One region of the Mesorhizobium sp. M0140 genome, then DNA from elsewhere that is predicted to be linked to it. Evidence: predicted binding sites of a transcription regulator. Region 1 holds the regulator's gene; each other region holds the start of a gene.

Region 1 (7,488 bases):
GTTGACACCGGCCGCGACGATGTCGCGCTGCTCGGCTTCACCTCGGGCACGACAGGCGTTCCGAAGGCGACGATGCATTTCCACCGCGACCTGCTGATCATCGCCGACGCCTATGCTCGCGAAATCCTGGAGGTGACGCCGGACGACATCTTCGTCGGCTCGCCGCCGCTGGCCTTCACCTTCGGCCTTGGCGGGCTCGCTATCTTTCCGCTGCGCTTCGGTGCGGCGGCGACGCTTCTGGAGCAGGCGACGCCACCCAACATGATCCACATCATCGAGACCTACAAAGCGACGATCTCCTTCACCGCGCCGACTGCCTACCGCGCCATGCTGAAGGCCATGGATGAAGGTGCCGACCTGTCGTCGCTGCGCGTTGCAGTTTCGGCCGGCGAAACCTTGCCCGCTCCGGTTTTCGAAGAGTGGACGAAAAAGACCGGCAAGCCGATCCTCGACGGCATCGGCGCCACCGAAATGCTGCACATATTCATCTCCAACCGTTTTGGCGACATGAAGCCTGCGTCGACCGGCAAGCCGGTGGGCGGCTACGAGGCGCGCATCCTCGACGACGAGATGCGCGAGGTGCCGCGCGGCACGACCGGCAGGCTGGCGGTGCGTGGCCCGACCGGCTGCCGCTACTTGGCCGATGACAGGCAGAAGGAATATGTGCGCGACGGCTGGAACATCACCGGCGACACCTTCACGCAGGACGAAGACGGCTTCTTCCATTTCGCCGCGCGCTCCGACGACATGATCGTCAGCGCCGGCTACAACATCGCCGGACCCGAGGTCGAGGCAGCACTGTTATCGCATCCGGATGTCGCCGAATGCGCGGTGATCGGTGCAGAGGACGCCGAACGCGGCCAGATCGTCGAGGCGCATGTCGTGCTGGTGCAGGGCGTCGCGCCCGACGCCCTCACCACCAAGCGCCTGCAGGACCATGTCAAGGCAACGATCGCGCCCTATAAATATCCGCGATCGGTAAAATTCATCGCCGCTCTGCCCAAGACCCAGACCGGCAAGATCCAGCGCTTCCGGCTGCGCACGGAGAAAATCAATTGAGCGAGCCATACGATCCGGCGTCCGAAGGCGCCCAGATGTCGTTCAAGGAGCGCATGTCCTACAGCGACTATCTGCACCTGGAGAAAGTGCTGGAGGCCCAGACGCCGCTGTCATCGGCGCATGACGAGATGCTGTTCATCATCCAGCATCAGACCTCCGAGCTCTGGATGAAGCTCGCTCTGCACGAGATCGGCGCCGCGATCCGCTCGATCCGCGCCGACCGGCTCGAGCCGAGCTTCAAGATGCTGTCGCGCGTTGCGCGCATCTTCGAGCAGCTGAACAATGCCTGGGATGTGCTGCGGACGATGACGCCCAGCGAATACACCGAGTTCCGCGACGCGCTCGGCCAGTCCTCGGGCTTCCAGTCCTGGCAGTATCGCGCCATCGAGTTCATGGCCGGCAACCGAAACCTGGCAATGCTCGGGCCGCACAAGCACCGGCCCGACCTGAGCGGGAAGCTGGAAGCGATCCTGGCCGAGCCGTCGCTCTATGACGAGGCACTGCTGCTTTTGGCGCGCAACGGATTCGACATCGGTGCCGATGCCAGGCGCACGGACTGGCGTGAGACGCGAACCGAGAATGAAGAGGTGCTGGTCGCCTGGCAGACCATCTACCGCGATCCGCAGCGCTACTGGATGTTCTACGAACTGGCCGAGAAGCTGGTCGATTTCGAGGACTACTTCCGCCGCTGGCGCTTCAACCACGTCACCACGGTGGAGCGCATCATCGGCCTGAAACGCGGCACCGGCGGCACGTCGGGTGCTTCGTATCTGAAGAAAATGCTCGAGGTCGTGCTGTTCCCGGAGCTGTGGACGGTCCGCACCCGGCTCTGACGTCGAAATGGAAACAGGCACACCGAGGGGACGCGCCTGTAGCGGAAAACCCTTCGCGAACAACCGGGACTGACCGACCATGAGTGGAATTCCTGATCTCGCCGCAGTCGAAGCGATGGATGCCACGGATCCGCTGCGGGCCATGCGCGACCGTTTCATTCTGCCGGAGGGGATGATCTATCTCGACGGCAATTCACTGGGGGCAGCGTCTCATGCCGTTTTCAGCGAGCTGCAGCAGGCGGCGACCCAAGAATGGGCCCAGGATCTCATCCGAGCTTGGAACACCGCCGGATGGTTCGAGATGCCAATCGAACTCGGCGACCAGCTCGGACGCCTGATAGGAGCCGCGGTCGGCCAGACCGTTGTCTGCGACACGACATCGACCAACATCTACAAGGTGCTGCATGCGGCGCTGGAGATGCGGCCAGACCGGTCGGTCATTGTCGCCGAAGGTGACAGTTTCCCCACCGACCTGTACATCGCCGAAGGCGTGGCCTCGACCCGGGACGGCGTCCTGCTGCGCCTCGCGGGTGTCGACGCGCCGACCATCGAAGAGCTGATCGACGAAAACGTGGCGGTGGTGCTGGTCAACCACGTCAATTACAAATCGGGTGAACTGCGCGACATGTCGGCGCTGACGCGCAAAGCTCATGCGGCCGGAGCGCTGATCGTCTGGGATCTTTGCCACACCGCCGGCGCCCTGCCCGTCGAGCTCGATCACGCAAATGCCGATTTCGCCATCGGCTGCACCTACAAGTACCTCAACGGCGGTCCGGGCGCACCGGCCTTCATCTATGCCGCGCAGCGCCACCACGGCGATATCAGCCAGCCGCTCAGCGGCTGGTGGGGCCATGCGCGGCCCTTTGCCTTCGAACGGGGTTATGTTGCCGGCACCGGCATCCGCCGCTTTTTGTGCGGCACTCAGCCGATCCTGTCGATGGGGGCGCTCAAAGGCGCGCTTGCCATCTGGAATGACGTCGACATGGCGGCATTGCGAAAGAAGAGTGTCGCGTTGACAGAACTGTTCATCCAGCTCGTCGAAGCCAGGTGCGGCGCCTACGGTCTCACGCTGGAGACCACCCGCGACGCGACCAGGCGCGGCAGCCAGGTGTCGTTCCTTCACGATCACGGCTATCAAATCATGCGGGCGCTGATCGAGCGCGGCGTCATCGGTGACTTTCGTGCGCCATCGACCATCCGTTTCGGCTTCACGCCGCTCTATGTCGGCTACAAGGATGTGTGGCTGGCGGTTGAGGTGCTGGAGGATATTCTGCGCACGGGCGCATGGAAGGACCGCCGTTTCGCGGTCAAGGAAGCCGTTACCTGACGCAACGATCCCCGCGATCCACCGCCGCCGCCCTCACTGCCTGGCAGATGACGGAGGGCTGAATTTCCAGCCACAAATGCCAACAGACGTTGGCGTTTTGGCTCCGTTTCGTTCACGGCAAACGAACGTCCCGAAGATTGATATCGTCCTTTGTGGGGGTCGATAGACTGATAATGCCAAGCCTGGGTCGAGGATGAGCCACAGGTCATTAACCATAATAATTTCAATGTGAGCAGGCGCATCGCCGTGCCTAGCGCCTGTTGATCGCGACCTGCTGGCAAGCGCCAAATAATTTCAGCAGCCTTAACAAATTCATTAAACTTTAAACGGTTGCAGAACACAACTGGAACAGATAGGGTTTGTTCTGGGTTTGTTTTTCGATTCTGGTTTCAGGTAACCTGGGGGCCGCCATGCTGACGCGCAAGCAACATGAACTGCTGATGTTCATCCATGAACGCCTGAAGGAGAGCGGCATTCCGCCATCCTTCGACGAGATGAAGGAGGCGCTTGACCTTGCCTCCAAATCCGGGATTCATCGGCTGATCACCGCACTTGAGGAGCGCGGCTTTATTCGCCGGTTGCCCAACCGGGCACGCGCGCTGGAAGTGCTGCGATTGCCGGACTCGATCGCGCCCGGTCTCAACGCGGCAAAGAAGTTTTCGCCAAGCGTCATCCAGGGCAGTCTCGGTCAGGGTGGCGCCCTTGGCCGGCAGATCAAGCCGGCGCCTTCGCGGATGCCCTCGCCCGGCAATGATGACGATGCGGTCTCCGCCGTGTCGATCCCGGTCATGGGCCGTATCGCCGCCGGTGTGCCGATCGATGCCATCCAGCATCAGACGCATTCGATCTCGGTGCCGCCGGACATGATCATGGGCGGCGCCCACTATGCGCTGGAGGTCAAGGGCGACTCGATGATCGAGGCCGGTATCTTCGACGGCGACACCGTCATCATCCGCAATGCCGACACGGCGAGCCCCGGCGAGATCATCGTGGCGCTGGTCGATGAAGAGGAAGCGACGCTGAAGCGGTTCCGCCGCAAGGGCGCTTCGATTGCTCTCGAAGCCGCCAATCCGGCCTATGAAACCCGTATTTTCGGCCCGGACAGGGTCAAGGTGCAAGGCAAGCTCGTCGGCCTGATCCGCCGCTACTGAGGCGGCTGTGGGTTGGCCGCTGGCTTCTCCGGTTTCTTAAAGGGTGCCAGCCCCCTCGCCTCACGAGAGTATTTGCGTTGCGTGTGCCAGGGCCGATATGGGCTGTCCACCGCGAAGCTGATCGTCGCCGGCGTGGTCGCCGATTGGCGATCGAAGAAGACCGCGGCACTGCCTTTGCGAGCCAGTTGCCGCTTGGTGATGACGAGAACCAGCGGATTGTGACAGGCGTCATACGCGGTGGCGTCATTGATGACGATCAGCTCGGCGAAGCCGCAGGCTTTCCAGGTGTCCTTGCGGTCCTCGACATAGGCAATGATCGCACCGGACATGTGCCTGGCCACGCAAACGTCTGAGGAGCAATAGAACGGCGATCCCGGCGGTAGCTCAACGGCATCCGCGACGTCGAATTGCCCGTCGCTGTTGTCGAACACCTCCGGAACGACGATGGTTTCTGATGTCAGGGCGCGTTTCCAGTTGTCGACGGTGAATTCGTTCGGCCGTTCCCGGCTGACGGCAAGCTCACCGCCACCGATCGGCAACGCCACCAGCCGGGCGTCTTCCGAGATCAGCACATCCGGCGTGCGCGTATCCGAGACGGTCAGCAAGCCTGCCAGCGCGAATGGCAGAGCAGCGAGCCGCAGCCAAGTTGTCGCCATCGTCGCGATGACCAGGGCAATTGCCACCAACAGGACCGACTGCTGCGAAATCAGCCCGACCCCATCGACAGGCGAACGCTCGGAGATCCAGCTTGATATGGCGATCATCATCGTCAGACCCTTACCCATCAGGTAGAGAGCCGGCCAATCCAATCCGAAAGGCATCAACAGCGCGCTGGCGACGGCCAGGAACATGACGACGGTGACGATCGGCATTACCGCGAGATTGGCAAACAGGCTGAGCGGCGAGACACGCTGAAAATGCCAGATGGCAAACAGCGTCGTCGCGCTTCCCGCGATGATCGAGGTCATGGCAAGGCCGGTTGCCGCCAGCAGGAATTTTCGCGTCAGGAAACCGGGCACGGATCGCTTTGGCGGCGGCGGTCTTGCTTTTCCCGCGCGGTGATCCGCCCAGCCGGCATAGGCGCCGACCAGAGCCGCGGTCGCGGCGAACGACATCTGAAAACTCGGGCCGACCACCTCATGCGGCGACACCACGATGACGGCGATCGCCGAGATCGCCAGATTGCGCATGGTGAGTGCTGCTCGATCGAACAGCACGGCAATCAGCATCACCGCCAGCATGATGAAGCTGCGCTCGGCGGCAACGACGACTCCCGAGATGATGAGATAGGCCGCGATCGAGAACAGTGCGGCGGCGGCGGCATACTTCTTGACCGGGCGACGCGCGGAAAAGTCGGGAAACAAGGCGAAGGCGCCGCGCAGCAAACCCATGATGGTGCCTGCGACCAGAGCCATGTGCAGTCCCGAAATGGAGATGATGTGGTAGATGCCGGTACGTCGCATCGCCTCATTGATGTCATCGGGAATGCCGGCGCGCACGCCGACGATCAGCGCCGCGGCGATCTCGCCTTCGGCGCCGCCGACGCTCGCCCTGATATGGTCGGCGATGCCTTCACGGGCATTTTCCACGCTAGAGGAAATTCGGGCCGGCAGCGGCATGTCGCCGTCATCGTTGACGACAAGCTTTGGATTGCCGAGAAAGAACCCGCTGCCACCGATGCCGGCAAAGTAGCTGTCGAAGGAGAAGTCATAGCTGTCCGGCCGCACCGGCCCGGTCGGCGGCAAGAGCTTGGCATATCCGGTGATGAGGGAGCCGGCGGTCACGTCAGCCGGGATCTTGCGTGCCGAAAGCCGCACCCGTTCCGGCGCATAGCGCAGTTTCGGTCTTGCGGTCGATGTCACGTCGATGGTCAGCCGGATACGGCCGGTTTCCATCCGGTCGAGCGAGACGACGCGGCCGGTGACTTGCGTCGAAATTTCCGAGCCCAACATTTGTGTGCCCGCACGCCACGTCTCGACCTTGGCAGCAAGCAGTCCTAGGGCGCACAAAAGTGCCGCCATGAAACACAGATGGGTCTTTGGCCATGAGCGCGAGACCAGCGCACAGATCCCCGTCAGAATGACAACCGCGACAGGTCTCGCAAAGTCGGGTTCAGCCGTCAGCGAAAAATAGCCGATCGCTCCGATCGCCAGGCAGACCGGCACCAGCAGGAAGGCCACGCCCCGGTCGAGTTCCAGGCTCGCCGCCGTGTTCACGCTGTGGCGCAGGCGAGGCAGTGATGTCAGGCTGATTTGCCGGCGCACGCGAACGATCCTGCCGGTTTCGGCAACAGGAACAGAGGCGGCGACATCCGCTTGTAACGGCGCTTGGCCGGGATCCGGCAGGAGGGGCGACGGCAATGGCAGAGGCGCAAAGAGGGACCGTTCGCTGACGCCGATGGCAGCGTCCTCGCCCTGATCCGAGCCCCAGCCTCGTCCAGCCATCGGGTCTGCCCCTTGCGCCCTCGACACCCTATGCTACATGAACGCCGGGCGCGCGAAAGTCCGCGCAACCGCACCCGCTTCAGATGGTTTCCGAGAGTTCCATGTCCGACAAGGTCGTCACCCGTTTTGCCCCCTCGCCCACCGGCTATCTGCACATAGGCGGCGCGCGCACGGCGCTGTTCAACTGGCTGTATGCAAAGCACACTGGCGGCACGATGCTGCTGCGCATCGAAGACACCGACCGTGAACGCTCCAATGAAGCCGCGACGGCTGCCATCCTCGACGGGCTTTCCTGGCTTGGCCTGAGCTGGGACGGCGAGCCGGTGTCACAGTTCGAGCGTGCGCCGCGCCACCGCGAGGTGGCCGAGGAGCTCGTGCGCATGGGCATGGCCTATTATTGCTATGCCACGCCAGCCGAACTGGAGGCCATGCGCGAGGCTGCCAGAGCCAAGGGGCTGCCGCCCCGCTATGACGGCCGCTGGCGCGACCGCGACCCCTCTGAGGCGCCCGCAGGCGTCAAGGGCGCCATCCGCATCAAGGCGCCGACCGAAGGCGAGACCATCGTCCATGACCGTGTCCAGGGCGAGGTGCGCTTTCCCAACAAGGATCTCGATGACTTCATCATCCTGCGTTCTGACGGCAATCCCACTTACATGCATGCCGTCGTCGTCGAT
Region 2 (7,488 bases), on a different contig from region 1:
CGATGCGGGTGACGCGCTTGGCCGCTTCTTCCATCTCACGGGTGTAGACGACGACGCGGCCACGGCCGGAACGCTTGGCGTGATAGAGCGCCGTCTCGGCCTTGTTGATGAGGATCTCGGTGGTCTCGTCGCCCGAATAGAACAGCGAGCAGCCGACCGAGGCCGAAAGCCTGGCGGTGCGTTCGCCGACATCATAGGGCGCCGACAGGATCTCGATCAGCATGCGGGACTTTTCGGCCGCTGCATCCTCGCTGAACACCAGGGGATAGAGAAAGGCGAATTCGTCGGCGCCGATGCGGCAGACCGTGGAATGGCCGTCCATCGAGGCGCGCAGCCGCATCGCGACCTGGATCAGGATGTCGTCGCCGGCCTTGTGGCCGAACAGATCGTTGATCGGCTTGAAGCCGTCGAGGTCGAGAATGCCGACGGTAAAGGGCGCGGGATCGTCGGCACGATCGGCGATCAGCCGATCGACCTTGTCGAAGAAGCGGCGATGGTTGCCAAGCCCGGTCAACGGATCGGTGAATGCCAGATCCGTGCTCTCCCTGTTTGCCTGACCGGTGCCAAACGAAGTTTGCATCGGTGTCCCTGTTTTGTGACGTCGGAATTTATTTTCAGACTGGCAGCAAACCCTTTAGGAAACGTATCGCGAGATCGATTTTCCACGGGCAACCGCGACTGTTTCGAAGGATCGATGAAAGCAGCGCATTCGGGTGTCGGATGCCAATCCTAGGAATGTCGCGATTGGCAGACGGGCAGTGAGCCTGTACAGGCAAGACAGTCGTCCATCCGAGCCGCCGGAGACCCGCCATGAAGCTGAAAATCGCCGTCCAGATGGACCACATCTCCACCGTGTCGATCGCCGGTGACACCTCATTCGCGCTGTCGCTGGAAGCGCAGCGGCGCGGCCATGAGCTGTTCCACTACACGCCGGATCGGCTGTCGCTGCGCGACGGCAAGGTGTTTGCCCGCATCGAGGAGATGCAGGTGCGCGACGAGAAGGGCAGCCACTATTCGCTGGGCGAGAAGGTGCGCACCGATCTGTCGGAAATGGATGTCGTCCTGCTGCGCCAGGATCCGCCCTTCGACATGAACTACATCACCACCACGCACATTCTCGAACGCATCCATCCGAAGACGCTCGTGGTCAACGACCCGGCATGGGTGCGCAACAGCCCCGAAAAGATCTTCGTCACCGAATTTGCCGACCTGATGCCGGACACGCTGATCACCAAGGATCCACTCGAAGTTGCCGCCTTCCGCAAGGAGTTCGGCGACATCATCATCAAGCCGCTGTACGGCAATGGCGGCGCCGGTATCTTCCACATGCTGGAGGCCGACCGCAACCTTGCCTCGCTGCTGGAAATGTTCGGCCAGATGTTCCGCGAACCCTATATCGTGCAGCGCTATCTCAAGGACGTGCGCAAGGGCGACAAGCGCATCATCCTGATCGACGGCGAGCCGGTCGGCGCCATCAACCGGGTGCCGGCCGAACACGATTCCCGCTCCAACATGCATGTCGGCGGCCGCGCCGAAAAGACCGAACTGACGGAGCGCGAACGCGAGATCTGCGCCCGCATCGGGCCCTCGCTGAAAGAGCGCGGCTTCATCCTGGTCGGTATCGACGTCATCGGCGACTACATGACCGAGATCAACGTGACCTCGCCGACCGGCGTGCGCGAGGTCAAGCGCTTCGGCGGCGCCGACATCGCCAGCCTGTTCTGGGACGCGGTCGAGGACAAGCGGCGGACGTAACCGTTTTCACTTTGTCTTAACCATGTTCCGGTTTCTGCAACCGGCCACAACCCAGCCGCGACCGGCGCGGCTGCATATTCTTGTAATGTTCCTCATTTGATCAGGCGATTGTATAAGCCCGCTGCGGATCGACACCGGCGATGGGCTTCCCTCCCCGCCACTGACCTTGCTGTTTCCACTTGGTTGCGCGACGGCTAATATGTGCGTGTAATTCGAAGCCTGAAGGCCCGCGCCATGAAAATCAATGTCGTCTACGCGCATCCACTAGCCGACAGTTACCAGGCGGCGCTCCACAAACGGGTCGTTCAGACCCTCAAAGCCAGGGGTGACGAGGTCGTTGATTTCGATCTCCATCAGATGAAGTTCGATCCCGTGATGCATGCCGAAGAAAGACATGGCCACTTTGACCCTGCCCAGGCACCCAGCGACTTGCAGGTTTACATCGACGCGTTGAGATGGGCGGAGGCATGCGTTTTCTGCTTTCCGACATGGTGGTCAGGCATGCCCGCAATCTTGAAGGGTTATTTTGATCGAGTTTGGCGACCGGGGGTGGCTTACGAGTTGCCGGCAGACGGTGGCGTGATCAAGCCGGCGCTATTGAACATCCGGCGGATGGGCGTTGTTACCACATGCGGGTCGCCGTGGTGGTATACTGAACTGTACATGCAAAACCCGGGAAGGAAGGTGCTGCTGCGCGGTCTCAAGACTATGTGCGGCCGCAACGTGAGGCACCTCTACCTGACGAGATATTCCGTCGAAAACATCTCTGATGACCAGAGGGAAATGTTCGCCCGCAAGGTGGAGCGCCTGTTCGACAAATTCTAGCCATCTATGCTCGGGTATGTCATCTTTGATGCCAGCGAGCCTTTGACGGAGCGGGCGCTCAAGCTTCCGATCAAAGCCTAGCTTATGGACGCTCCTTGCCGGCAGAATTCCTCACCGTGGTGAAGCTATATGTTCTCGTAATGTTCTTGCTTAACTCCGAAATCTGTGGTTGTCTTCTTTGACTTCGCTCACACCCTGATCGCCAGGGCATGGGCGAACTACTGTCCGGGGGTACAAAAAATGGTGGCGCGGGTTCGCACGGTCGCTTTCCAAGGCATCGAGGCCGTGCCGGTCGACGTGCAGGTGATGATCGCGCCCGGCAAGGTCAACATGCACATCGTCGGCCTGGGCGACAAGGCGGTGGCCGAAAGCCGCGAGCGGGTGCAGGCCGCACTGCATGCTTCCGGCCTGTCGATGCCGTCGAAGAAGGTGACTGTCAATCTGGCGCCGGCCGACCTGCCGAAGGAAGGCAGCCACTACGACCTGCCGATCGCACTCGGCCTAATGGCCGCGCTGGGCGCCATTCCGGGCGACATGCTGGCCGGCTATGTCGTGCTTGGAGAATTGTCACTCGACGGCACGATTGCCGCGGTCGCCGGCTCCTTGCCGGCGGCGATCGCCGCCAATGCCGAGGGCAAGGGCCTGATCTGCCCGTTCGCATGCGGGCCGGAAGCGGCCTGGGCTGGAAAGGATATCGACATTCTGGCACCGCGCAGCCTGATTGCCATCGCCAATCATTTTCGTGGCACGCAGGTGCTGTCGCGCCCCGAGGCCGGTATGCACGCCGCGGCGCTGGATCTGCCTGACCTCGCCGACATCAAGGGCCAGGAGACCGCCAAGCGGGCGCTGGAGGTGGCGGCGGCCGGCGGTCATAATCTGCTTATGATCGGACCGCCTGGATCCGGCAAATCGATGCTGGCGCAGCGGCTGCCGTCGATCCTGCCGCCGCTGGCGCCGAAGGAATTGCTCGAAGTCTCGATGATCGCCTCGGTGGCGGGAGAGCTCGGCGAAGGCAAGCTGACCGACCGGCGGCCGTTCCGCGCCCCGCATCATTCGGCCTCGATGGCGGCGATGGTCGGCGGCGGCATCCGCGCACGGCCGGGTGAGGTGTCGCTTGCCCACCACGGCGTGCTGTTCCTCGACGAGTTTCCCGAGTTCACGCCGCAGACGCTCGATGCGCTGCGCCAGCCGCTGGAGACCGGCGACTGCATGATCGCGCGGGCCAACCATCGCGTCACCTATCCGGCGCGTATCCAGCTGGTGGCGGCGATGAACCCGTGCCGTTGCGGCATGGCCGGCGAGCCGGGCTATCGCTGCCTGCGCGGCGAGCGTTGCCGCACCGACTATCAGGCGCGCATTTCGGGTCCGCTGCTCGACCGCATCGATCTCAGGATCGAAGTGCCCGCAGTGTCGGCCAGCGACTTGATCCGGCCCGATCGGGCGGAGAAAAGTGCCGATGTGGCGCTGCGTGTGGCACGCGCCCGCACCATCCAGCGCGAACGTTTCGAGCGGCTCGGCGCCACCCGCGCCACCACCAACGCGCATTGCGCGCCCTCGGTCATCGAGGAGATCGCCATGCCGGACGCCGCCGGCCTGTCGCTGCTCAAGGACGCCAGCGAAAAGCTCGCCTTTTCGGCGCGGGCCTATCACCGTGTGCTGAAGGTGGCACGGACGCTTGCCGATCTCGACGCCAGCGAAACCGTCGGCCGAATCCATCTGGCCGAAGCGATCTCCTACCGCATGAGCTCGGAGCGGATGGCGCAGGCGGCGTAGGTCCGCCGACAAGCCGGCCTCGCCACATTGCATTCCGCGATCACGCCATAACCCGGCCTCCGCGAATCGATCATCTCCACGGTGCGGCGGACCTGATTGTCCGCTTGGCCGGCGTCCTCACCACCCAACGGCCTCACCGAGCGGGCGCCGGCCATTTTCTTCCTCTTCCAGAAGCGTGGATGTCATCGACGCCGGACCAAAGTCTTGGTCTCTGCATTGGACATTCCTTATTTAGACAATGCGAATATGGTTGCGGTCGGGGAGCCCGCTATGTTCATTGACTACTACGAAGTTTTGGAAGTTAGCCCGAACGCCAATTCGGAAACGCTGGAGCGCATATTTCGCTATTTTGCGATGCGCTATCATCCCGACAATCGCGAAACCGGCGATGAAGCCCGCTTCAGTGAAATCGTGGAAGCCCACAACACGCTCAAGGATCCGGTCAAACGCGCTCAATACGACATCGCGTACAAGGACCATGCCGGCCTTCGCCGCGAGCTGACCGAGGAAGCCAGCAGCACCAAGGGCGTCGAGCGGGATGTCGTGATCCAGGCCAGGCTGCTGTCGCTGCTTTACGCGAAGCGCCGGCACGACGTCAGCAATCCCGGGATCGGAGATGTGGAGCTCGAACGCTTGTCAGGCTGTCCGCGAGAGCATCTCGAATTTCATCTCTGGTATTTGAAAGCGAAGGGCTGGATAGCAAGAGTGGAAAACGGGACGATCGCGATTACGGTGGAAGGCGTCGATCGGGTCAACTCCGAACACCGTCGCGATCCCACCATCCGGCTCCTGGACCATACGGCTTCCTGACGCCTTGTCTGTGGCCGGAAGCAAATAGCATCCGCCGCACCAGTCACGGACGCGCCTTCAACGCCGCTGGCGATTTCACCACCGTCGAGCGAAATACGACAAAACCGATCCGTTGCCTCAGGCTTGCTGCGCCTTCAGTTCCAGCCGCCGCGCGTGCAGCACCGGCTCGGTGTAGCCGTTGGGCTGGACGCGGCCCTTGAAGACCAGGTCGCAGGCGGCGAGGAAGGCTATCGACTTGTCAAAGTCGGCCGCCATCGGCTGGTAAAGCGGGTCGCCCTCGTTCTGGCGGTCGACGATGTCAGCCATGCGCTTCATCGTCGCCATCACCTGGTCCTCGCTGCACACGCCGTGGTGCAGCCAGTTGGCGATATGCTGTGAGGAAATACGCAGCGTGGCGCGGTCTTCCATCAGGCCGACATCGTTGATGTCAGGCACTTTCGAGCAGCCGACGCCTTGGTCGATCCAGCGCACGACATAGCCAAGAATGCCCTGCGCGTTGTTGTCGAGTTCCTTCTGGATGTCTTCAGGCGACCAGTTCGGCCGCACCGCGACCGGCACCGACAGGATGTCGTCGAGCTTTGCCTTGGGCCGGTTCTTGAGTGCGGCCTGCACGGCATGGACATCGACCTTGTGGTAGTGCGTGGCATGCAGCGTCGCCGCCGTCGGCGACGGCACCCAGGCGGTGTTGGCGCCCGCCTTGGGGTGGGCGATCTTCTGTTCCAGCATTGCCGCCATCAAATCCGGCATCGCCCACATGCCCTTGCCGATCTGGGCGTGGCCGGCCAAGCCGCATTCCAGCCCGGTGTCGACATTCCACGCCTCGTAGGCGGAAATCCAGGCGGCCTGCTTCATGTCGCCCTTGCGGATCATCGGGCCGGCTTCCATCGAGGTATGGATCTCGTCGCCGGTGCGGTCGAGGAAGCCGGTGTTGATGAACACGACACGCTCTTTTGCGGCGCGGATTGCCTCCTTGAGGTTGACGGTGGTGCGCCGCTCCTCGTCCATGATGCCCATCTTGATGGTATTCTCAGTCATGCCGAGCAGGGCCTCGACGCGGTCGAATATCTCGACGGCGAAAGCGACCTCCTCCGGCCCATGCATCTTGGGTTTCACGACATACATCGAGCCGGCGCGGGAATTGGCGCGGCGGCCGTTCGGCCCTACATCGTGCAGCGCGATCAGCGCCGTCATCGCCGCATCCATGATGCCTTCCGGAACCTCGTTGCCGTCGCGATCCAGTATCGCCGGATTGGTCATGAGGTGGCCGACATTCCTGACCAGCATCAGCGAGCGGCCGGGCACGGTCAGCGTGCCGCCGGCGGGCGCGGTGTAGGAGCGGTCAGGGTTGAGCTTGCGGACAAAACTCTTGCCGCCCTTGGTGATCTCTTCCGTCAGATCGCCCTTCATCAGGCCGAGCCAGTTGCGGTAGACGACGACCTTGTCTGGCGCATCCACCGCCGCGACCGAATCCTCGCAGTCCTGGATGGTGGTCAGCGCCGATTCCAGGATGACATCGGCGATGCCAGCCGGATCGGTGCGGCCGATCTGGTTGTTGCGGTCGATCACGATCTCGATGTGCAGGCCGTTGCGCACAAGCAGCACGGTATCGGGATTGGCGGCATCGCCACGATAGCCGACGAATTGCCTGGGGTCGGCCAGCGTCGTCGAGCCGGCGCCGGCGCTTAGCCGCAGGGCGCCTTGCGCCAGCGACAGACCATTCACGCCGGCCCATTTGCCTAGGGTGAGCGGGGCAGCCTCGTCGAGGAAGGTCTTCGTCCAGGCAACGACCTTGGCGCCGCGCGCCGGATTGAAGGCTTTGCCCTTTTCGGCGCCATCCGTTTCGGGGATGGCATCGGTGCCGTAGAGCGCATCGTAGAGCGAACCCCAGCGCGCATTGGCGGCGTTGAGCGCATAGCGCGCATTCATCACCGGCACGACCAGCTGCGGTCCGGCAACATCAGCGATTTCGGGGTCGACATTGTCGGTCGACACGCTGAAGGGCGGGCCCTCCAGAACGATATAGCCGATCTCTTTCAGGAAGCCCTTGTAGGCCTCCATGTCGACCGGCGCGCCGTGATCGCGATACCAGCCATCTACCTGTTCCTGGATGGCGTCACGCGCTGCCAGCAGCGCCCGGTTCTTCGGCGCCAAATCATGGATGATGGCCGAAAAACCGTTCCAGAAGGCGTCCGCTTCGATCTCCGTGCCCGGCAGCGCTTCCCTGGCCACGAACTCATGCAGCTCGCGGGCAATCCGCAATCCGGCGATCTCGATGCGGTCGGTCATCAGGCTACTCCAGATGAAAGGCTTTGCGGGCCTTTGGCA
Region 3 (7,488 bases), on a different contig from region 1:
TGCTGATGAGCGAGGCGGAAGCGGTGAGGCGCGGCATCACCCCGCTGGCACGCATCGTGTCCTGGGCAACCGCCGGCGTCGATCCGCAGATCATGGGCACCGGCCCGATCCCAGCATCGCGCAAGGCCTTGGAAAAGGCCGGCTGGTCGGTCGGCGATCTCGACCTGGTCGAGGCCAACGAGGCCTTTGCCGCGCAGGCCTGCGCCGTCAACAAGGACATGGGCTGGGACCCCTCGATCGTCAACGTCAATGGCGGCGCCATCGCCATCGGCCACCCGATCGGTGCTTCCGGCGCCCGTGTCTTCAACACGCTAGTCTTCGAGATGCGCCGGCGCGGCGCCAAGAAGGGTCTCGCTACCCTGTGCATCGGCGGCGGCATGGGCGTCGCCATGTGCATCGAAGCACTCTGAAGAACTCACCAACCGGGCGGCGCGAGCCGCCCGTTCTGTATCCAGTGCCTGCCAAGCCCGACAACAGGGCGATATCAAAAAAAGGGGAAATGCATGACCAAGGTAGCAATCGTCACAGGCGGATCGCGCGGCATCGGCGCGGCGATCTCGATCGCATTGAAGACCGTCGGCTATTCGGTTGCCGCGAACTACGCCGGCAATGACGCCGCAGCGGCGAAATTCAAGGCCGAGACCGGCATTCCGGTCTACAAATGGTCGGTCGCCGACTATGATTCCTGCGCCGCCGGCATCAAGCAGGTCGAGGCCGATCTCGGCCCGGTCTCGGTGCTGGTCAACAATGCCGGCATCACCCGCGACGCCATGTTCCACAAGATCACGCGCGAGCAGTGGAAAGAGGTCATCGACACCAACCTGTCAGGCGTCTTCAACATGACGCATCCGCTGTGGAGCGGCATGCGCGACCGCAAGTTCGGCCGCGTCATCACCATCTCGTCGATCAACGGCCAGAAAGGCCAGGCCGGCCAGGTCAACTATTCCGCCGCGAAGGCTGGCGACATCGGTTTCAGCAAAGCCCTCGCTCAAGAGGGAGCCCGCGCGGGCATCACCGTCAACGTCATCTGCCCTGGCTACATCGCCACCGAGATGGTCAAGGCGATCGACGAGAGGGTGCTCAACGACCGCATCATCCCGCAAATCCCCGTCGGTCGCCTCGGCGAACCGGAAGAGATCGCGCGCTGCGTAGTCTTCCTCGCATCCGAAGATGCCGGCTTCATCACCGGCTCGACCATCACGGCCAACGGTGGCCAATACTTCGCCTGACGTGGCGATGTAGGAGATCGACGGGCCGGCACACCGGCCCGTTTCCGGCACGGTCCCTTTGACGTGCTCGCGACCGTAGCTAACCCAATTCGGCACGCGAAGGTTAACAGCCGGCAGCCGCCCTGTGCAAAAGCTCCCTGGCAACCTGTGGATTCTCGGTGGATAAACTGTTCACAACACAAGATATTGGGGTGAACAAATCGGGAAAATTACGCCATCGCCGATTCGTCGCCGATTCGTTCCGGTTATGAGCTGAGCGTTAACGACGACAGCCGGAATCGCCTGCCCAACTGCTTAACGCAGGTTAAGAAAGATCAACAATTTCATAATGTTGGTCGAGCTCGCCAAGCCACCGTGATTGTTTCCAGGCAAAGGTTAACGGCAACGCCCTCTTAGCATCAAACGGGCCAGTTCAGCGATTCAGCATGTGGTGCGACTCGCGGTCGCGAAATCCACATGTAGCCGTGAACAAAAGCTGAATCTGCAGGAGTCACTGATTCGTCGCCGATTCGTTCCAGACTCGTTCTATCCGTTAATCCGCAGCCGGTTGAAAGCTTGACAAAACCACCTTCTGGCCGCCGGCGGAACATTCCGCTTTCGCTTCGCGCCCGAAATCCCTATGTGTCGCCTGTCATACGCGCCATTTGAGGCACGCTCCCGACAACCAGAGGCCAAGAAGCCTTATTTCCAGGTCCCAGAAGCCTTATTCTAGGTTGATGAACATCCAGCCCAAACACACCGAGCCGCTGATCCTGTCGGGCCGCGACGTGACCGCCGTGCTCGGGCCGACCAACACCGGCAAGACCCATCTCGCAATCGAGCGCATGGTGGCGCATGAGAGTGGTATCATCGGCCTGCCGCTCAGGCTGCTGGCGCGCGAGGTCTACGCCCGTGTCTGCGAAAAGGTCGGCGCCCACAAAGTGGCGCTGATCACCGGCGAGGAAAAGATCCAGCCGCCGGGCGCCAGATATTCGGTCTGCACTGTCGAGGCCATGCCGCGCGAGACCGACGCCGCCTTCGTCGCCATCGACGAAGTGCAGCTCGCCGGCGACCTCGAGCGCGGCCACATCTTCACCGACCGCATCCTGCATCTGCGCGGCCGCCAGGAAACGCTGCTGCTCGGTGCAGCCACCATGCACGGCATTCTGCAGCGCCTGCTGAGGGGTGTCTCGGTGGTGACGCGGCCGAGGCTGTCGCATCTTGCCTATGCCGGCTCCAAGAAGCTGACCCGCCTGCCGCGGCGCACGGCGATCGTCGCCTTTTCCGCCGACGAGGTCTACGCCATCGCCGAGCTGATCCGCCGCCAGCAGGGCGGTGCCGCCGTCGTGCTCGGCGCGCTCTCGCCGCGCACCCGCAACGCCCAGGTGGCGCTGTTCCAGTCCGGCGATGTCGACTACCTCATCGCCACCGATGCCATCGGCATGGGTCTCAACCTCGATCTCGACCACGTCGCCTTCGCCCAGAACCGCAAGTTCGACGGCTTTCAGTATCGCAACCTGACCGCGGCCGAGCTCGGCCAGATCGCCGGCCGCGCCGGCCGGCATCTGCGTGACGGTACGTTCGGTGTCACCGGCCAGGTCGACCCGCTGGACGAAGAGCTGATCAAGAAGATCGAAGGCCACGATTTCGATCCGGTGAAGGTGCTGCAGTGGCGCACCGCGCATTTCGACTTTGCCAGCCTCGACGCGCTGAAGCGCTCGATCGAGACCAACGCCCCCGTCGAGGGACTGACGCGGGCATTGCCTGCCGTCGATGCACAGGCGCTCGAGCATCTGTCGCGCGACGAGGACATTCGCGCACTCACCACCAATGCCAAGCGCGTGGCGCTGCTGTGGGAAGCCTGCGCGCTGCCCGACTACCGCAGGATCGCGCCGGCGCAGCATGCCGACCTCATCGCTTCCATTTACACGGACCTCGCACGCTACGGCCATGTCGACGAGAATTACATGGCCGAGCAGGTGCGCCGCGCCGATACCACCGAGGGCGATATCGACACGCTGTCGCATCGCATTGCCCAGATCCGCACCTGGACATTCGTGTCGAACCGGCCCGGCTGGCTGGCCGATCAGGCACACTGGCAGGAAAAGACGCGCGAAATCGAAGACAGATTGTCGGATGCGCTGCATGAGCGGTTGACGAAACGCTTCGTAGACCGCAGGACTTCCGTCCTCATGCGGCGCCTTAGAGAAAATACCATGCCTGAAGCCGAAATTAGTCCTACCGGAACCGTCCTTGTCGAAGGCCATCATGTCGGCGAGCTGCAAGGGTTCCGCTTCACCGCGGACCAGACCGCCGGCGGTGAAGACGCCAAGGCGGTGCGCACCGCCGCCCAGAAGGCGCTGGCCGCCGAGTTCGAGGCCCGGGCCGAACGCTTCGGCGCCTCGGCCAATGGCGACATTGCGCTTGGCTCGGACGGCACGCTGCGCTGGATCGGCGCGCCGATCGGCACGCTGGTATCAGGCGAAGACGCGCTGAAGCCGCGGCTGGTGCTGCTGGCCGACGAACAGCTGACCGGCCCGGCGCGCGACAAGGTCGCCGCGCGTGCAGAGCGATTCGTCAATTTCCAGATCGAGTCGCTGCTGAAGCCGCTGGTCGATCTCAGGAACGCCGACCAGATTTCTGGCATCGGCCGCGGCATCGCCTTCCAGCTGGTCGAGAATTTCGGCCTCATCAACCGCCGCGACATCGCCGAGGAGATGAAGTCGCTCGACCAGGAAGGCCGCGCCGCCCTTCGCCGGCTTGGCGTGCGCTTCGGCGCCTACCATGTCTTCGTGCCGGCGCTGATCAAGCCGGCGCCTGCCGGGCTGGTGACATTGCTGTGGGCGCTGAAGAACGACGGCAAGGACAAGCCGGGCTTTGGCGACGTGGTCCATGCGCTCGCCTCGGGTCGCACCTCGGTGGTGATCGACCCTGCTTTCGACAAGACGTTCTACAAGCTTGCCGGCTACCGCAATCTCGGCCGTCGCGCCGTGCGCATCGACATACTGGAACGGCTGGCGGATCTGATCCGTCCGGCGACCAACTGGAAGCCCGGCCTCGGTCAGCGCCCGGACGGCGCCTATGACGGCCAGTCCTTCATGGTGACGCCGCCGATGATGTCGATCCTCGGCGCCACCGCCGACGACATGGAAGAAATCCTCAAGGGTCTCGGCTATCGTGCCGAGCCGAAGCCGGCCGTCGAGGTCAAGGCGCGGCTCGAAGCACAGGACAATGCCGCGCGCGAAGCGGCGGTGGCGAAGCTTGCGACGGAAGAAGCTGCACGAGTCGAGCAGGCCGAAGCGGCGGAAGCCGCGGCAACGGATGCCGCAGCAGAGGCAGCCGTCGAAGGGTCGGAGCCGGCATCGGACGCAGTGGCCGTTTCGGAAACCGCGGCCGAAATTCCCGCCGAAATCACCTCCGACGCCGCGGCTGAACCTGCTGCGCCTGCCGTGGAAGAACAGGCGGACGCTCCTGTCGAAACCGTGCAAGACGAAGCGTCTGTAGCCGAGGCTGCGCCCGACGTCGCCGAACCGGCGCCGGTTGAACCGCAGGCAGAGACTGAGACTGCCGAGATCGAAGTTGCAGCGGCAGAAGAAGCCGCAACGGCCGAGTTGGTGTCAAATGCCGCGCCGGCAACGGACGCCGCGCCGGACGAACCTGTGGCGGTGACTGAAGCAGCCGCTGGCGAACCCGCTCCGGAAGCCGAAGCGCCAAAACCCATCCTGTTGTGGCGTCAGGGCCGGTTCGAACAGCGTCCGCGCAACCGCGACGACAACCGAAGGAACAATCGCCCACGCAACGGACAAGCGCGCGGTCGAAGCGATGCACCCGTGGATACCGCCGGCGCACCGGCCGTAGCTGCACCCGGAGAACGGCCTGCCCATGAAGGCCGGCGCGATGGAGCCGGCAAGCCGCGCTTCGACCGCTCGAAATTCAAACCCAAGCCGCAGTCCGAAGGCGAACAGCGGCGTGACGGCAGGCCGCAAGGCGAGCGTCCCGACCGCCGTGAGGGCCGTCCCGACTGGAAGGGTGGCAGGCCGGATGCCAAAGGTGGTCCGCAAGGCGGCAAGCCGGCCTTCCAGCCCAAGCCGCGCGAGGAGCGCCCGGTGCGCTTCGACCCGGATTCGCCCTTCGCCAAGCTCGCCGCATTGCGCGACCAGTTGAAGAAGTAGAACCCGGCTCGCTTCGATGGTTGCCGAAGGCCGCCAGCGCATCGACAAATGGCTGTTCTTCTCACGCGCCGTGAAATCGCGCTCGCTGGCGGCAAAACTGGTCGTCGCCGGCCGCGTCCGCATCAATCGCGACAAAGCAGCGCAGGCCTCCGATCAGGTCAAGCCAGGCGACGTCCTGACCATCACGCTCGAGCGCCGCATCTTCATCTGGAAGGTGCTCGGCGCCGGTACGCGGCGCGGCCCGGCCGAGGAGGCCCGTACGCTTTACGAGGACATGTCGCCACCGCCCGCACCGAAGGGCGAAGCCCCTCCCGATGCAATTCCGGGGCTGCGCGAGGCCGGCAGCGGCCGCCCGACCAAGAAGGAACGTCGCCAGACCGACCGATTGCTCGGCGAAGACTGATGCCTGGCGTCCAAAAACACGCAGCGGTTTTGGGACAACGGCACGCCTGAGGCGAGAACTGAGCCCGGCAAACAGACGCTCTGCGGGACATGACTGACTTCCGCCGGGCCTTCAGTCTGGAATTCCATTCCGGAAACACCGGCACCGTCCGCAATGGCTACCCTTGCAAGCGGTCGACAAAGGCGTTACCTGACGGAAAAAGCCCAACAAAATGGGACGTCCCGGAGCCGACCGATGACCTATGTCGTGACCGACAATTGCATCAAATGCAAATACATGGACTGCATCGAAGTCTGTCCGGTCGACTGTTTCTACGAAGGCGAGAACATGCTCGTCATCCATCCCGACGAGTGCATCGACTGCGGCGTTTGCGAGCCGGAATGCCCGGCCGACGCGATCAAGCCTGACACCGAACCCGGCCTCGACAAATGGCTGCAGGTCAACACCGAATACGCCGACAAATGGCCCAACATCACCGCCAAGAAGGAACCGCCGGCCGACGCCAAATCCTTCGACGGCGAGGCCGGCAAGTTCGAGAAATACTTCTCGGCAGAGCCCGGCGAAGGCGATTGACAACACGGCCGCAAAGGCCGGTATTACGCTGGGTAAGAGGCACGTCGCATTAACCGGCTTGACAGGCGGCGCTGGCCTGTGGCCTTCGCTTGTGCAGCAAAACCTTGATTCTTCCGACTTTTTGTGTTACATCAGCGAAACATGCCGGTGACACAACGTCGATTTATGGCGCAGACGCCCCAAATCACTGAAAGGTGAAAATCCCATTCGGACCAGAGCGATCTGGGCCAGGCGGTCGCAATGTCGCGTTTGCCGGTCCGGCTTTTCCGATGGGTTCATCTGTTGTGCGGCTAACGATCGGCTTCCCCGATCGCGCGAGTTCGGACCGGCAGGACGCCGGTGCCACAACAAGGAGTTCAGGGCGTAATGGCAACGATCACCCCGCAGAAGAAGTCCACCGCTGCGCGTCACGGTTTCAAGACCGGCGAGTACATCGTCTACCCGGCGCACGGCGTCGGCCAGATCGTCTCGATCGACGAGCAGGAAGTTGCTGGACACAAGCTGGAACTGTTCGTCATCGACTTTTCGAAGGACAAGATGCGCCTGAAGGTGCCGGTCGCCAAGGCGACCTCCATCGGCATGCGCAAGCTGTCGGAAGAGGATTATGTCGAGCGCGCGCTGAAGGTCGTGCAGGGCCGCGCCCGCGTCAAGCGCACCATGTGGTCGCGCCGTGCCCAGGAATATGATGCGAAGATCAATTCGGGCGACCTGATCTCGATCTCGGAAGTCGTGCGCGACCTCTACCGTGCCGACAACCAGCCGGAGCAGTCCTATTCCGAGCGCCAGCTCTATGAGGCGGCGCTCGACCGCATGGCCCGCGAGATCGCGGCCGTCAACCGCATGTCGGAAACCGAAGCCGTGCGCTTGATCGAGGTCAACCTCAACAAGGGCCCTAAGCGTGGCGCCAAGGCCGACAATGAAGAGGCCGAGCAGGAAGAAGCTGCCTGATCTCGTCACCTCTGAATTGATGAAAAGCCCGGCCAATGAACTGACCCCCGAAAGTTGGACATCAACCTTCGGGGGTTTTCATGTCCAAACACAGCGAGAGTTTGAAGCGCACTGTTGTTGATCGTTATTTGAGTGGTGAAGAGAGCTATGCGAGCGCCGGTGCAGCCGACGGCGTAGATGCTGC
Region 4 (7,488 bases), on a different contig from region 1:
GGCAAAGCCCGCTGGTGCGCCAGCTGCTGGCCGACACGACTGGCATGGTGGTGGTGGCGTCGACCTCGCCGGAGCCGGTGCTGCTCGGCTCGGCGATGCTGGGCGCGGTCGCCGCCGGAACCTACAAAGACCTGGTGACGGCGATGGCCGGCATGTCGGAACTCGGCGAGGCCTATCATCCCGACGCAACGCTGACCGGCTGGCACGCCAAGCGCTTCGTGGCATTCGAATTGCTGCAGCAGGCCGGCAGGGCCATCCGAGGCTGAAGCGAGCGGCTCCTGTCGGGCTCTGTCAGGAGCGTGGCGAACACCGCTTGGCGATGATGCCGGAAGCTGGCAGCTTTGTTCTGTCGTAGACCCTCCTGCGGCTTGCGACGAGGGCAGGGCGACAGGATCAGGAGGCCCCAATGGCTGACGAGAAAGCGCCCGTGCCATTCGCATCGGATGAGGTGCCGTGGACGGAATGGTCCGATGTGCCGCGCTTCGGCGTGCGCTATCGGCATTTGTCGCTGGCCGCGCTTGGCGAAAACTACCATGTCGGCGTGGCGATCGAGGAGTTGCCGGCGGGCAAGCAGACTTCGCCGGCGCATTACCATATTTTCGAGGAAGAGCATGTCTTCATCCTCGAGGGGATGCTTACCGCGCATGTCGGCGACGCCGCCTACGCCATGAAGGCCGGCGACTACATCTGCTTTCCGGCAGGTGCAGCGGCGGGGCATTGCCTCATCAACACCAGCAACGCACCCTGCCGCTACGTCATCGTCGGCGAGCGTAACCCGAACGACGTTGTCGTCTACACCGCCTCCAACAAGGTGCTGGTGCGCGCCTTGGGCAGCCGTGCGATCTTCGATCTCGCTGCAACTCGAACCTACTGGGACGGTGAGAGCACCGGCCTCGCCGCCGGCGATCCGTTGCCGTCGGATGTGACGGCCGGTGTCACCAAGGCCCCGGCCACTCCGATCCCGCCGGTCGCCAGCGATGCTGTCGAGTGGAAACAGGAAGGCGAGGGGGCGCGGTTCGGTGGTCGGTCCAAACACCTCACCTATGCCGCCTTGGGACGGCCCGACTACCATGTCGGCGTGCTGATCGAGGCACCGGCCCCCGGCATGCGCCTGGCGCCCAGGCACTACCATATGCTGGAAGAAGAGCATGCGCTGATCCTGGAAGGGCAAGTGACGCTGCTGCTTGGCGAGGAGCGCTATGAGATGAAAGCCGGCGACTATGTCTGCTTTCCGGCCGGCCTGGCGGTCGGACATTCCTTCCTCAACAGCGGTAGCGGACCGTGCCGCTATTTGATGATCGGCGAAAAAAATCCCAACGAGGTCTGCGTCTATCCCGATTCCAACAAGATGGCGGTCGACGCCTTGCGCCGGCGCGACGGCATTTTCGACATGGGAGCGGTGAGGCGGTACTGGGATGGCGAGGAGACGAAATAGCGCCCGGCGGTCCCGGGTTCACAGTTCCTTCTCCGCCAGCTTCCTGAATTCGTCGGGCACCGAGCGCGCCGCTTCCAGTGCCACCGTGCCGTAGCCGACCGCCTGTTTGCCGAAGCGTTCGCGGATATTGTCGATGGCGCGGTCGGCGTCGAAGCGTGCCAGGCCTTTCCTGGTGCCGGGCCGGCGTTTCTCGTCGGCGAGGCCGACCGGCAGTTCGAGTTGCAGCTCGAAGCTTTCCTTGAGGTGCGAGACCGAGATCGCCAGCAGCGAGATCGTTTTGTCATGCGGGTGGTCGGCGAGCACGCCGCGCACCAGGTCGCCGGCGATCTCGGCCAGGATGGTTGTCGCCGAGATCGGCTGGTCAAGCGTGATCGATCGTGTGACTGCGCTGAGATCGGCAAAGCGCACACGCACGGTCACCGTGCGGCCGGGCCGTGCCTTGGCGCGCAGGCGGCTCGCGACGCGGTCGGCCAGATGCAGCAGAGTGGGCACGATGACCCGTGCTACGGCAGGCTTCTCTCCGAGTGCCGATTGTGCGCCGGCGGAATGCGCGCGGCGCTTCGTCTCCAGTTTGCGCGGGTCACGGTTCCAGGACAATGCGGCCAGCTTTTCGCCGGCGGCCGGACCGAGCAGCCGCGTCAGCGCGCCGCGATGTGTCCTCGCCAGCTCTCCGATGGTCTCGATGCCGATTTCCGCCAGCCGCGCTTTGGTCGCCGGGCCGACGCCCCACATCAGCCCCACCGGCAGATCGTGCAGGAAGGCGAGTTCGCTACCGGGGTCGACCACCACCAGCCCGTCGGGCTTGGCGACCTGCGAGGCGATCTTGGCCAGATGCTTGGTGCGCGCCACGCCGATCGAGATCGGCAGGCCGAGTTCGGCGCGTACCCGGCTGCGGATCGTCGTGGCGATCTCCTGTGGGGAGCCGAACAGATGCGTGCAGCCGGCGACATCGGCAAAGGCCTCGTCGATGGAGATGCGCTCGACCACCGGGGTAAAATCGTCGAGCACCTTGATCGCCGCGTCGCCCAGCCGCTGGTAATGGCTGAAATTGCCGCCGACGAAGATCAAATGCGGGCAGAGTTCGCGCGCCTTGCGTCCTGGCATGCCGCCACGCACGCCGAAGGCGCGCGCCTCATAGGAAGCGGCGAGCACGACGCCGCCGCCCACCGCGATCGGCTTGCCGCGCAGCGACGGATCGAGCAACTGCTCGACCGAGGCGTAGAAAGCGTCGAGATCGGCATGCAGGATGGTGGCTGTCGTTTCCATCGACCGCACATCCGCAGTTGCTGATAGATTGGAACAAATAAAGAACAAAGATGGATCATTGTCAAGGGAAGGGCGATTTGTGCGGCAACAGCCATGCCGGTTCGGCCTGAACGCAACCGCCTAGACAATATGCTCCGTTCGCAGCGCCGCTTCCATCCTTTCCAGCGCCGCTTCGCCGCCTGCCACCAGTTCGTCGGCAATCCTGGCCAGCTTGTCGTCGGCCTTGCGGTGCTTGCTGCCCCAGGCGCCGAGCGTCGCCAGCACCGGCAAGAGGTCGATGCCTGCTTCGGTCAGCCGGTAGACGGTTCTCAAGCCATGCGTCGGGTCGTCGCTTCGGGTGAGGATGCCCTCCTCCTGAAGCGTTTGCAGTCGCTCGGCCAGCGTGCGCGAGGAGATGCCTTCGTCGGATTGCAGGAATTCGCGAAAGTGCTTTTTCCCGGCGAAGACCATGTCGCGGACGATGAGCAGCGTCCAGCGGTCGCCGATCAGTTCGAGTGACAGGTTGATCGGGCAGCCGGATCTTTCGCGCGTCGACATCTATGGTTCCATTTTTAAATCACTTTGCTATTGACATCGTTTTGGCCTTGCGTCAACGGTTCCAAATGTAAACTGTTTTGCGATGGCCCTGAGGAGAATGACGGTGAAAAAGCTGGTCCTGCAGATGCAGATGTCGGTCGACGGCTTTGTCGGCGCCAATGAGGACCATTCCTGGCAGCTCTGGGAGTGGGGTGACGAGAGCGCCTGGGACGGTGCGCTGAAGCAGGACTTTAACGCCGTCTTCGCAGGCGTCGATACCATCCTGCTCAGCCGCAAGATGGCGCAGGAGGGCTATCTCACCCATTGGGGCAATGCGGCGAAGAAGTTTCCGCGCGATCCGTTCTACGCCTTTGCGCAGCGCATCGTCGACTCCCGCAAGGTGGTGCTCAGCAACAAGCTCAAGCAATCGGCCTCGGAGCCGGCTTGGGAGCGCACCAGTGTGGTCAGCGGCGACCTGCCGCGCGAAGTCAATGCGCTGAAAGCGGGCGAGGGCGGCGACATGGCGGTGTTCGGCGGCGCCGGTTTCGCGTCGGCGCTGATTGCGGCCGGGCTGGTCGACGAGTTCCAGCTTTTCATCAACCCGGCGGTGCTGGGTGCGGGCCGCCGGATTTTTGATCAGGGCGGTTTTAGGAACCTGCGGCTACTCGGCTCGAAGGCCTATGCCTGTGGCATGGTGGTCAGCCGCTATGCGCCGGCGGGGTGAGGGGGACCTCCATCTTCTCCCTGGTCACTTCGCATCGTGAAAAATGATCCCGACCGTGTGGCGCATGCCTGAGCGCAACCGGCTGACGCCATGGCGCAGGTTGACCCGGTAATTGCCTTTGGTGCCCTGCACCGGCCGGTTGTGGACGGCGAAGACAACGGCGTCGCCCTGGCGCAGCGACACCACTTCGACCCGGCTCTGCATGCGCGGGCGCTGCTCGGTCAGGGCGAACTCGCCGCCGCTGAAATCCCGGCCCGGTTCGGAGAGCAGGATCGCCACCTGCAGCGGAAAGGCGAGGTCGCCATAGAGATCCTGGTGGAGGCAGTTGAAGTCGCCAGGCACATATTGCAGCAGCAGCGGCGTCGGCCGTGACTGGCCGGCGGCATGGCACTGATCGAGAAACGCGGCGTGCGTCGCGGGATAACGCATGGCCTGCCCCATGCGCTCGTTCCACCGATTGGCGACCTCGGCCAGCCTGGGGTAGAGCGCGCTGCGCAGGCCACCCAGGAGATCGGGCAAGGGATAGCGGAAATAGCGGTACTCGCCCTTGCCGAAGCCGTGCCTGGCCATATGGATGTGGCTGCGGAAATATTTCTCATCCGAATAGAGGTCGGCGATCCGCCGGCACTCCTCGGGCGACAACAGCTTTTCGATCACGGCACAGCCGAAGCCGTCGAGTTCGGCGGCAAGGGCCGGCCAGTCGTAACCGGCGACGCGTGTCTCGGCGGCTTCGATCACCGATCTGGCAATTTTGGCATGGGCATTCATATCGTAGCCTCCTTGTCGAGCAGGGCGCGTTTGCGTTCGACACCCCAGCGGTAACCGGCCAGTGAGCCGTCGGCGCGGACGACACGGTGGCAGGGAATGCCCAGCGCGATCGCGTTGGCCGCACAGGCGGTCGCCACGGCGCGGGCGCCATTCGGCTGGCCGAGGCGGCGAGCCAGTGCGGTGTAGCGGATGGTGGCGCCGCACGGGATGCTGCGCAGCACATCCCAAACCTGTTGCTGGAATGGCGTGCCGTGGCGCATGTCGAGCGGCAGGTCGAGGCCGACGCCGGGCATTTGGATGAAGCGCGCGATTGTCGCGAGATCGTCGCGCAGTGCGGCCTCGTCCTCGACCAGTATCTTGTCGGGGAAGCAATGGCCAAGGTCCCGCTCCAGCGCGTCGGCGTCCGAGCCGATCAGGATGGCGCAGACGCCGATCTGGCTGCGCGCTGCCAGGACGTCGCCGATTGCGGATTCACCGATGGCATAGCTTATGGTGTCGAAGGCATTGGGGACGCTCGCCGGCGGCGCCATTTGGGTTTGCATGAGGTTCATTGCGTTTACTCCTTTGTCTGTGCGTGAACCCTACAGGGACGGCTTCTCGCGCTCACTCCGGTGCTTGCTTTCAAATTCGAATTTCGAAGGTAGGTGAACCGTTCTACGCGACACGAGTAACAGCGACCTCGCCGAGCAAAAACACCTCACCCGTCAACAACCGCAGCTCGATCTCGCCGGCCGCGGTGCGGCTCCATTCGGCTCTGCCGTGATCGACCATCTCGCCAATGGCCGCCATCACCAGTAACTTAGAGCCTTCGGCGCGCCGGCTGCCGGCAGCTTGGGTCCGGCTGGTCGTATCGGTGGTGGGAGACCTTGCCATCGCGCGCATTGCCGGTCCTGGTCAGGCCCGAATTGACCGGTTGGCATTGTCGGACGCCGCCTCACGCTCCAGCAGTGCGCGCTTGCGCTCAACGCCCCAGGCGTAGCCGGACAGGGCGCCATCCCTGCGGATCACGCGGTGGCAGGGAATGGCGACGGCATGATTGTTGGCGGCGCAGGCGGCGGCGATGGCGCGGGTTGCCTTCGGCGCACCGATGCGCTGCGCGATCTCGGCATAGGAAACCGTGCGGCCGACGGGGATGTCTTGTAAAGCCTGCCAGACACGCTGCTGGAAGGCGGTGCCGCGCACGTCGAGCGGCAAATCGAGACCAAGCGCCGGAACCTCGACGAAACCGACGACGCGGGCGACCAGCGCCTCGTAGTCGCTGTCGCCGCCGATCAGCCGTGCCCTGGGGAAACGGTCCTGCAGGTCGCGCACCAGCGCGTCGGGATCGTCGCCGAGCAGGATCGAGGCGACGCCCTTTTGACTGGACGCGACCAGGATGGCGCCGAGCGAAGTCTCGCCGACGGCGAAGCGGATCTCTTCATCAGCGCCGCCGGCGCGATAGCGCGTTGGCGTCATGCCGAGCATGCCGGTGGATTTCTCGTAAAAACGTCCGCTTGAATTGAAACCGGCATCGTAGATCGCCGTCGTCACGCTGGCGCCGTCTTCCAGGCCCTGGCGGACCCGGGCGGCGCGGTGCGCGGCGGCATAGTCCTTCGGTGTCAGCCCGGTGGCCGCCTTGAAGGTACGATGGAAATAACCGGCGCTACGGCCGGCGGCATCAGCCAGCTCAGCGAGCGACGGTTCTTCCTCGCTCTGCTCGATCCTGCGGCAGGCATCGGCGACCATCGCGGCATTACCGGCCTCGAGCGATGGGCCATCCGGGTTGCAGCGCCGGCACGGGCGAAAGCCGGTTGTCCTGGCCTGATCGAGCGTGCCGTGCAGTTGCACATTTTTCGGATTGGCGCGCCGCGACGGGCAGGAAGGCCGGCAATAGACGCCGGTCGTCGCCACCGAATACCAGAATGCGCCGTCGGCCGACTTGTCGCGCGCAACGATACGCGCCCAGCGCGGATCGTCGGCGATTTGCGGCGGCGCGGATTTCAGATTTTTCGCCAGGGTGATGAACATGGCCGGCATTGAAGCCGCTGGAAGAAGGCCCCGCCACCCGTTTCCTGACAACCTCCCGCCGGTTCTCCTACGCCGCACGCTTGGGCTCGATCGCAAACGGGCTGAGCCCGAGCCAGGTCTGCATCTTCCTGCCGATGGCCTGGTCGCCGGTCAGGGCAACCTTCGCACCGGCCTTCTCGACGGTCAGCAATCCCATCCAGATCGCCGTCATCGTGTGCAGGTCGGTCGAGACGTAGAGGTCGACGTCGAAACCCGGATCGTACCAGCACAGATCGACCTCGCCGTGCTTCTCGACGATCAGCCACCATGACCGTTTGGACGCCGGCAGGTCCTGATACAGAAATTGTATCACCGTGCGTCCCTCGGGCAGCGGCGAGGGGTTCAAATTGCGCCGCATGTCCCACATCAGCAATGACGGATCGAGGTTCTTGAGCGACAGCCGGGACTCGACCCATTTCTGCCCCCAGAAGCCCATCGCCTCGACGACCGGGCGCAAATCGCGGCCGGCCTCCGTCAGCCGATAATCGAAGATCCCCTTCTCGCCCCGGACCTCCCCGCGCTCGACGATCCCGGCGATCTCAAGCTCCTTCAGCCGTTGCGACAGAAGGGTTGGCGACATTTTGGGGACACCGCGGCGCAGGTCGTTGAAGCGGGTCGAACCCGCCACCAATTCGCGCATCAGCACCATCGTCCAGCGGGTGCACAGCACCTCCGCGGCCATCGATAGCGGGCAGAACTGTTTGTATCCGTGCTGGGTCATGATTGTGCCTCT

Evidence for each region. The regulator LexA, encoded in region 1, represses DNA repair genes until DNA is damaged. The targets are predictions, from matches to a motif close to TGTTCNNNNTGTGTTCNG.
Region 2: a site for LexA is predicted at 2,711-2,728, ahead of NKJ37_RS16360 (YifB family Mg chelatase-like AAA ATPase). Genes of this name have one in related genera too.
Region 3: a site for LexA is predicted at 1,740-1,757, ahead of NKJ37_RS04445 (helicase-related protein). Genes of this name have one in related genera too.
Region 4: a site for LexA is predicted at 2,731-2,748, ahead of dinB (DNA polymerase IV). Genes of this name have one in related genera too.

What each region holds. Positions count from the first base shown of each region.
Region 1 covers NZ_JAMYTM010000013.1:93,036-100,523, reverse strand. The annotation lists gene NKJ37_RS15545 (AMP-binding protein) at 1-1,059, shown strand, start outside; gene kynA (tryptophan 2,3-dioxygenase) at 1,056-1,892, shown strand; gene kynU (kynureninase) at 1,972-3,219, shown strand; gene lexA (transcriptional repressor LexA) at 3,630-4,370, shown strand; gene NKJ37_RS15525 (ComEC/Rec2 family competence protein) at 4,364-6,814, opposite strand; gene gltX (glutamate--tRNA ligase) at 6,916-7,488, shown strand, end outside.
Region 2 covers NZ_JAMYTM010000014.1:109,162-116,649, forward strand. The annotation lists gene NKJ37_RS16345 (putative bifunctional diguanylate cyclase/phosphodiesterase) at 1-580, opposite strand, end outside; gene gshB (glutathione synthase) at 811-1,755, shown strand; gene NKJ37_RS16355 (NAD(P)H-dependent oxidoreductase) at 1,990-2,580, shown strand; gene NKJ37_RS16360 (YifB family Mg chelatase-like AAA ATPase) at 2,821-4,353, shown strand; gene NKJ37_RS16365 (DnaJ domain-containing protein) at 4,624-5,163, shown strand; gene NKJ37_RS16370 (malate synthase G) at 5,281-7,449, opposite strand.
Region 3 covers NZ_JAMYTM010000003.1:146,303-153,790, forward strand. The annotation lists gene NKJ37_RS04435 (acetyl-CoA C-acetyltransferase) at 1-410, shown strand, start outside; gene phbB (acetoacetyl-CoA reductase) at 504-1,229, shown strand; gene NKJ37_RS04445 (helicase-related protein) at 1,946-5,380, shown strand; gene NKJ37_RS04450 (RNA-binding S4 domain-containing protein) at 5,397-5,783, shown strand; gene fdxA (ferredoxin FdxA) at 6,018-6,356, shown strand; gene NKJ37_RS04460 (CarD family transcriptional regulator) at 6,723-7,304, shown strand; one part of gene NKJ37_RS04465 (IS3 family transposase) at 7,385-7,488, shown strand, end outside.
Region 4 covers NZ_JAMYTM010000011.1:101,947-109,434, forward strand. The annotation lists gene NKJ37_RS13775 (FGGY-family carbohydrate kinase) at 1-266, shown strand, start outside; gene NKJ37_RS13780 (cupin domain-containing protein) at 407-1,435, shown strand; gene dinB (DNA polymerase IV) at 1,454-2,701, opposite strand; gene NKJ37_RS13790 (winged helix-turn-helix transcriptional regulator) at 2,822-3,238, opposite strand; gene NKJ37_RS13795 (dihydrofolate reductase family protein) at 3,342-3,941, shown strand; gene NKJ37_RS13800 (2OG-Fe(II) oxygenase) at 3,966-4,709, opposite strand; gene NKJ37_RS13805 (methylated-DNA--[protein]-cysteine S-methyltransferase) at 4,706-5,260, opposite strand; gene NKJ37_RS13810 (hypothetical protein) at 5,364-5,591, opposite strand; gene ada (bifunctional DNA-binding transcriptional regulator/O6-methylguanine-DNA methyltransferase Ada) at 5,604-6,716, opposite strand; gene NKJ37_RS13820 (winged helix-turn-helix transcriptional regulator) at 6,784-7,476, opposite strand.